2 regions of the Saccharococcus thermophilus genome follow, and region 2 is predicted to be linked to the other one. Evidence: a T-box and tRNA genes for the amino acid it is inferred to sense, from the RefSeq annotation. Region 2 holds a T-box; the other holds one or more tRNA genes.
The links. A T-box is a leader RNA that pairs with one kind of tRNA and senses whether it is charged. The one in region 2 lies ahead of leuS (leucine--tRNA ligase), so its partner is inferred to be a tRNA-Leu.
Positions count from the first base shown of each region.

Region 1: it has a tRNA-Leu gene. The T-box ahead of leuS (leucine--tRNA ligase) is inferred to sense a tRNA for this amino acid. The anticodon was not compared.

Region 1 is NZ_JAASRS010000001.1:148,251-151,653, reverse strand. Features, by position in the region: gene lysS (lysine--tRNA ligase) at 1-613, shown strand, start outside; rRNA gene rrf (5S ribosomal RNA) at 969-1,085, shown strand; tRNA gene BDD39_RS00925 (tRNA-Val) at 1,096-1,171, shown strand; tRNA gene BDD39_RS00920 (tRNA-Lys) at 1,590-1,665, shown strand; tRNA gene BDD39_RS00915 (tRNA-Leu) at 1,670-1,754, shown strand; tRNA gene BDD39_RS00910 (tRNA-Gly) at 1,769-1,843, shown strand; tRNA gene BDD39_RS00905 (tRNA-Leu) at 1,850-1,935, shown strand; tRNA gene BDD39_RS00900 (tRNA-Arg) at 1,939-2,015, shown strand; tRNA gene BDD39_RS00895 (tRNA-Pro) at 2,019-2,092, shown strand; tRNA gene BDD39_RS00890 (tRNA-Ala) at 2,106-2,178, shown strand; rRNA gene BDD39_RS00885 (16S ribosomal RNA) at 2,293-3,403, shown strand, end outside.
Region 2 is NZ_JAASRS010000001.1:2,268,922-2,272,324, forward strand. Features, by position in the region: gene leuS (leucine--tRNA ligase) at 1-2,285, opposite strand, end outside; T-box leader at 2,358-2,582, opposite strand; gene BDD39_RS11775 (MDR family MFS transporter) at 2,823-3,403, opposite strand, start outside.

The DNA of each region.
Region 1 (3,403 bases), 2.1 Mb from region 2:
TATCGCGCAGGAAGTATTAGGGACGACCAAAATTCAATATGGCGAGCATATAGTGGATTTAACGCCAGAATGGAAACGGCTCCACATGGTCGATGCAATTAAAGAATACGTCGGTATTGACTTTTGGAAGCAAATGAGCGATGAGGAAGCGCGGGAGTTAGCGAAAGAACACGGTGTAGAAATAGCGCCGCATATGACGTTTGGGCATATTGTCAATGAATTTTTCGAGCAAAAAGTAGAGGACAAGCTCATTCAGCCAACATTTATTTACGGCCATCCGGTAGAAATCTCGCCGTTAGCGAAGAAAAATCCAGATGATCCACGCTTTACGGATCGTTTTGAACTGTTTATCGTCGGCCGTGAACACGCAAATGCCTTTACCGAATTAAACGATCCAATCGACCAGCGCGAACGCTTTGAAGCGCAATTAAAAGAGCGTGAACAAGGAAATGACGAAGCGCATGAGATGGATGAAGACTTCCTTGAAGCACTTGAATACGGAATGCCGCCAACAGGTGGTTTAGGTATTGGTGTGGACCGTCTTGTGATGTTATTAACCAATTCTCCGTCTATTCGCGATGTATTGTTATTCCCACAAATGCGTCATAAATAAGATATTCTCTTCCCCTATGGGGTTTTGCCCATAGGGGAAATATTTTAAGAATAGTTGACTTTTAAATATAAATTATTATAAAATAAAAAAGTCGCTTTCAGAAAAAGAAAAAGGAATAAAAAGTTGACAATAAGATTTTTAGATGATATATTATTAAAGTCGCTTTGAAAGACGGATGACCTTGAATCAAAGGCGAATTCAATACATAAGAAGCACTTAAAGAAAAGGACTATAAACCGAGAGAAGATTTTGCTTTCGTGAACAGCGAAAAGCGAATTTTAACGAAAATTGGCGAAATAAAATAGTTCTTGACAATGCTATCGGTTGAACTATAATAAAACTTGTCTATCACTTGCCTAGTGGCTATAGCGGAGAGGAAACACCCGTTCCCATCCCGAACACGGAAGTTAAGCTCTCCAGCGCCGATGGTAGTTGGGGCCAGCGCCCCTGCAAGAGTAGGTCGTCGCTAGGCAAGTTTATATGGAGGATTAGCTCAGCTGGGAGAGCACTTGCCTTACAAGCAAGGGGTCGGCGGTTCGATCCCGTCATCCTCCACCATTTCTAGTAAAAAACATTAGCTTGGTGAGAAGTAACGAGCTAAACATCCGTGAATTCACTACGAGTTGTCCCGACACATCCCGCGTCATTGAATCGACTAGAAGAGCAAGGGACATCGGAATACTGAGTATCTTGATTGCAGATGAGCCATTAGCTCAGTAGGGGAGCAACGAGCCTAAGCTTCTATGAATCTGCTCCGAGTTGCCTCGACGCATCCAACATCTTTGAATTCGCTGGTAGAGGAAGAGGCAACGAAAAAACAACGAGTGTCTTCATTACATGAGCCATTAGCTCAGCAGGTAGAGCAACGAGCCTAAGCTTCCATGAATCTGCTCCGAGTTGCCTCGACGCATCCTACATCTTCGAATTTGCTGGTAGAGGAAGAGGCATCGAAAAACAATGAGTGTCTTCATTACATGAGCCATTAGCTCAGTAGGTAGAGCATCTGACTTTTAATCAGAGGGTCGGAGGTTCGAGTCCTCCATGGCTCACCATTTTGCGGGTGTGGCGGAATTGGCAGACGCGCTAGATTCAGGGTCTAGTGCCCTTTACGGGCGTGGGGGTTCGAGTCCCTTCACCCGCATACATAAGTTGCATGCGGAAGTAGTTCAGTGGTAGAACACCACCTTGCCAAGGTGGGGGTCGCGGGTTCGAGTCCCGTCTTCCGCTCCATCATTCGCCGGGGTGGCGGAATTGGCAGACGCACAGGACTTAAAATCCTGGGGTAGGTAACTACCGTGCCGGTTCGAGTCCGGCCCTCGGCACGTGCGCTCGTAGCTCAATTGGATAGAGCATCTGACTACGGATCAGAAGGTTAGGGGTTCGAATCCTCTCGAGCGCGCCATAGCGGGAAGTAGCTCAGCTTGGTAGAGCACATGGTTTGGGACCATGGGGTCGCAGGTTCGAATCCTGTCTTCCCGATTTTAGTGAATATGGGGCCTTAGCTCAGCTGGGAGAGCGCCTGCTTTGCACGCAGGAGGTCATCGGTTCGATCCCGATAGGCTCCACATTTAGGCATGTTCCTTGAAAACTGAACAAAACGAAGCGTCCACAAAGAAAAGCGAAGGCGAGCGACATCTTGCGGTGTTGACGCCGAAGCTTGAGAATAAGCCAATCAACTTTCTATGGAGAGTTTGATCCTGGCTCAGGACGAACGCTGGCGGCGTGCCTAATACATGCAAGTCGAGCGGACCGAATAGGAGCTTGCTCTTGTTCGGTTAGCGGCGGACGGGTGAGTAACACGTGGGCAACCTACCCGTAAGACCGGGATAACTCCGGGAAACCGGAGCTAATACCGGATAACACCGAAGACCGCATGGTCTTCGGTTGAAAGACGGCTTCGGCTGTCACTTACGGATGGGCCCGCGGCGCATTAGCTAGTTGGTGAGGTAACGGCTCACCAAGGCGACGATGCGTAGCCGGCCTGAGAGGGTGACCGGCCACACTGGGACTGAGACACGGCCCAGACTCCTACGGGAGGCAGCAGTAGGGAATCTTCCGCAATGGACGAAAGTCTGACGGAGCGACGCCGCGTGAGCGAAGAAGGTCTTCGGATCGTAAAGCTCTGTTGTTAGGGAAGAAGAAGTACCGTTCGAATAGGGCGGTACGGTGACGGTACCTAACGAGAAAGCCCCGGCTAACTACGTGCCAGCAGCCGCGGTAATACGTAGGGGGCGAGCGTTGTCCGGAATTATTGGGCGTAAAGCGCGCGCAGGCGGTCCCTTAAGTCTGATGTGAAAGCCCACGGCTCAACCGTGGAGGGTCATTGGAAACTGGGGGACTTGAGTGCAGAAGAGGAGAGCGGAATTCCACGTGTAGCGGTGAAATGCGTAGAGATGTGGAGGAACACCAGTGGCGAAGGCGGCTCTCTGGTCTGTAACTGACGCTGAGGCGCGAAAGCGTGGGGAGCAAACAGGATTAGATACCCTGGTAGTCCACGCCGTAAACGATGAGTGCTAAGTGTTAGAGGGGTCAAACCCTTTAGTGCTGCAGCTAACGCGTTAAGCACTCCGCCTGGGGAGTACGGCCGCAAGGCTGAAACTCAAAGGAATTGACGGGGGCCCGCACAAGCGGTGGAGCATGTGGTTTAATTCGAAGCAACGCGAAGAACCTTACCAGGTCTTGACATCCCCTGACAACCCTAGAGATAGGGCGTTCCCCCTTCGGGGGGACAGGGTGACAGGTGGTGCATGGTTGTCGTCAGCTCGTGTCGTGAGATGTTGGGTTAAGTCC
Region 2 (3,403 bases):
CGCACATGCAGTTTTGCTCTTACTTTTCCATTCACTTGGATGACGATTTCGACTTCCTCTTCCACCAGTTTCGATTCGTCGTACGTTGGCCATGGCTCGTACGCAATCGTGTCGTTATGGCCAAGTTTTTGCCATAATTCTTCCCCAATATGCGGGCAAACCGGCGATAATAGTTTCACAAATCCTTCCATATAGGCTTTTGGCAGTTGCGGCGCTTTATATGCTTCGTTAATAAACACCATCAGTTGCGAAATCGCTGTATTAAAGCGAAGCGCTTCATAATCTTCGGTTACTTTTTTCACCGTTTGATGGTATACGCGCTCAAGTGTATCCGTTTCCGGATTGTCGACGATTTTCGGGTTCAACTCGCCATTTTCTTCGACAAACAAGCGCCAGACGCGGTCCAAGAAGCGGCGCGCTCCGTCCAGCCCTTTTGTCGACCAGGCGATCGACGCTTCGAGCGGTCCCATAAACATCTCGTATAACCGCAGCGTATCAGCGCCGTGGCTTTCGACAATATCGTCCGGGTTGACGACATTTCCTCTTGATTTGCTCATTTTTTCATTATTTTCCCCAAGAATCATGCCTTGGTTAAACAGTTTTTGGAACGGCTCTTTTGTCGGCACGACGCCGATGTCGTATAAAAATTTATGCCAGAAACGCGCGTACAATAAGTGAAGTACAGCATGCTCCGCCCCGCCGATATAGACATCGACCGGCAGCCATTTTTTCAATTTTTCCGGATCGGCGAGCTGCTTGTCATTGTGCGGATCGATGTAGCGCAAATAATACCAGCAGCTTCCGGCCCATTGCGGCATTGTATTCGTTTCGCGGCGTCCTTTTTTTCCTGTTTTCGGATCGACGACGTTCACCCATTCTTCAATGTTGGCAAGTGGCGACTCTCCCGTGCCGGATGGTTTAATTTGATCGGTTTTTGGCAGCTTTAATGGCAGTTCTTCTTCCGGCACCGGCGTCATCGTTCCATCTTCCCAGTGGATGATCGGGATCGGTTCGCCCCAGTAGCGTTGGCGGCTGAACAGCCAGTCGCGGAGGCGGTATGTGACTTTCTTTTGTCCTTTTCCATTGGCTTCTAGCCATTCAATCATTTTCTTAATCGCTTCTTCTTTGTTTAGACCGTTTAAGAAATCGGAGTTAATATGCTCGCCGTCGCCAGTATACGCTTCTTTCGTAATATTGCCGCCGGCGACCACTTCTTTGATTGGCAAATTAAATTTTTCCGCAAATTCATAGTCGCGCTCATCGTGTGCCGGCACGGCCATAATTGCGCCAGTGCCGTAGCTCATCAGCACGTAGTCGGCAATCCAAATCGGCAGCTTCTCGCCAGTGACTGGGTGAATCGCGTATGCGCCGGTGAATACCCCTGTTTTTTCTTTCGCCAAATCGGTGCGCTCGAGGTCGCTTTTGCTTTTAATCGCATCTAAATACGCTTCCACTGCCTCTTTTTGCTCTGGAGTCGTAATTTTTTCGACAAGCGGATGTTCAGGTGCCAACACGGTATATGTCGCACCAAACAGCGTATCTGGGCGCGTCGTAAAGACAGTGAATGTTTCATCGTGGCCATCGACTTCAAAACGGATTTCCGCGCCTTCTGAGCGGCCAATCCAGTTACGCTGCATTTCTTTAATGCTTTCCGGCCAATCTAACTCTTCCAAGTCTTCAAGCAAACGGTCCGCGTAGGCGGTAATGCGGAGCATCCATTGCCGCATCGGCTTGCGGATCACCGGGTGGCCGCCGCGTTCACTTCTGCCATTAATGACTTCTTCATTAGCAAGCACCGTGCCTAACGCCGGGCACCAGTTGACCGGGACCTCATCCATATAAGCTAATCCTTTTTCATACAGCTTTAAGAAAATCCATTGCGTCCATTTGTAGTAATTCGGATCGGTCGTGTTGATTTCCCGGTCCCAGTCATACGAAAACCCTAGCGATTTAATTTGGCGCCGGAACGTATTAATGTTTTTCTCGGTAAACTCCGCCGGGTCGTTTCCGGTATCAAGCGCGTATTGCTCCGCCGGCAATCCGAAGGCGTCCCATCCCATCGGATGAAGCACGTTATAGCCTTGCATCCGCTTCATGCGCGCCAAAATATCGGTGGCGGTGTAGCCTTCCGGATGGCCGACGTGCAACCCTGCTCCCGACGGATACGGGAACATATCCAATACGTAAAATTTCGGTTTGTCGTCGTCATCAACCGTTTTAAACGTTTTATTTTTTTCCCAATAATCCTGCCATTTTTTCTCTATTTCTCGATGGTTGAAGCTCATTTGCCTTTCCTCCTATCTTTTTTTCTAGTAAACATTGTTAACAAAAGCGAGAATAAAAAAACCTCCCATCCCAAAAGGGACGAGAGGTGCCATTCCCGCGGTACCACCCTTATTAGCATGCAAAACCGCATGCTCACTTTCATCATTAACGCAGATTCACGGCGGACATTACGAGGCAAAAGCCGCTCATGCCCGCAACTCCGAGGCGAGTTCGTGAACAAACTTCGGTTGACTCGCACCGACCGTCAACTCTCTGTCGCCCATTTGTTCACTACTACTCCTCTTCACCGTTATTGGCCAATATTGTTGATGTATAATATTTTAAAAAATTTGTCGGTTTATTGCAAGTAGGGAAAAATGGAGCTTATATGCTATATATGCCGTTCATATCCACGCGTGACTGTGTTATTTATCTATTTTTATACCACATTTTCCGCGGATTTAGCTCATAGATGCCGTCTTCGCAATTACATATAGTTCGCGGCGAATGGTTGCGCAATCCTCATGGAATTTAAAAAAATGGAGTAGAAAACATGTCTACCCCACTATAACCGTTTGTTTCTCCTTGTTTTGCTTCTTCGGCAAGTTCCGATCATAGAAGAACGTCGTGACAAGCGAAAGTGTGGAAAAGAAAACAAGCGCGGCAAACAGCGATTTCATGCCTACACAATCAGCAATAAAGCCGCCTAGCACGGGTCCGATCATTCGTCCTGCCGTAGCCGTGCTGTTGACAAATCCTTGGTAAAAACCGCCTTTGCCCGGCGGCGCAAGCTCGCTTGCCACCGTCGGAATCGCTGGCCAGACGATCATCTCCGCTATTGTCAAAACGACCATCGCGACGGCAAATTCCACGAATGAATCCGCGCCGTTTAATAAGGCAAAGGAAACGACAAAAATCGCAAACCCGACCAGCATTTGCCGCTTGATATAAGGCATCCAGCGCCGGATCGCGGCTGACAAGAGCGGCTGCGCCAATACAATCAGCGCGCCGTTGATCGTCCAAAGGAGACTATATTTCCGTAGCGGAATATGAAGGGCCTGCGTATAAGCGGCAATCGTCGTCGACCATTGCACATAGCTGATCCAGCATAAAAAATAGCCGATACAAAGCGTCACTA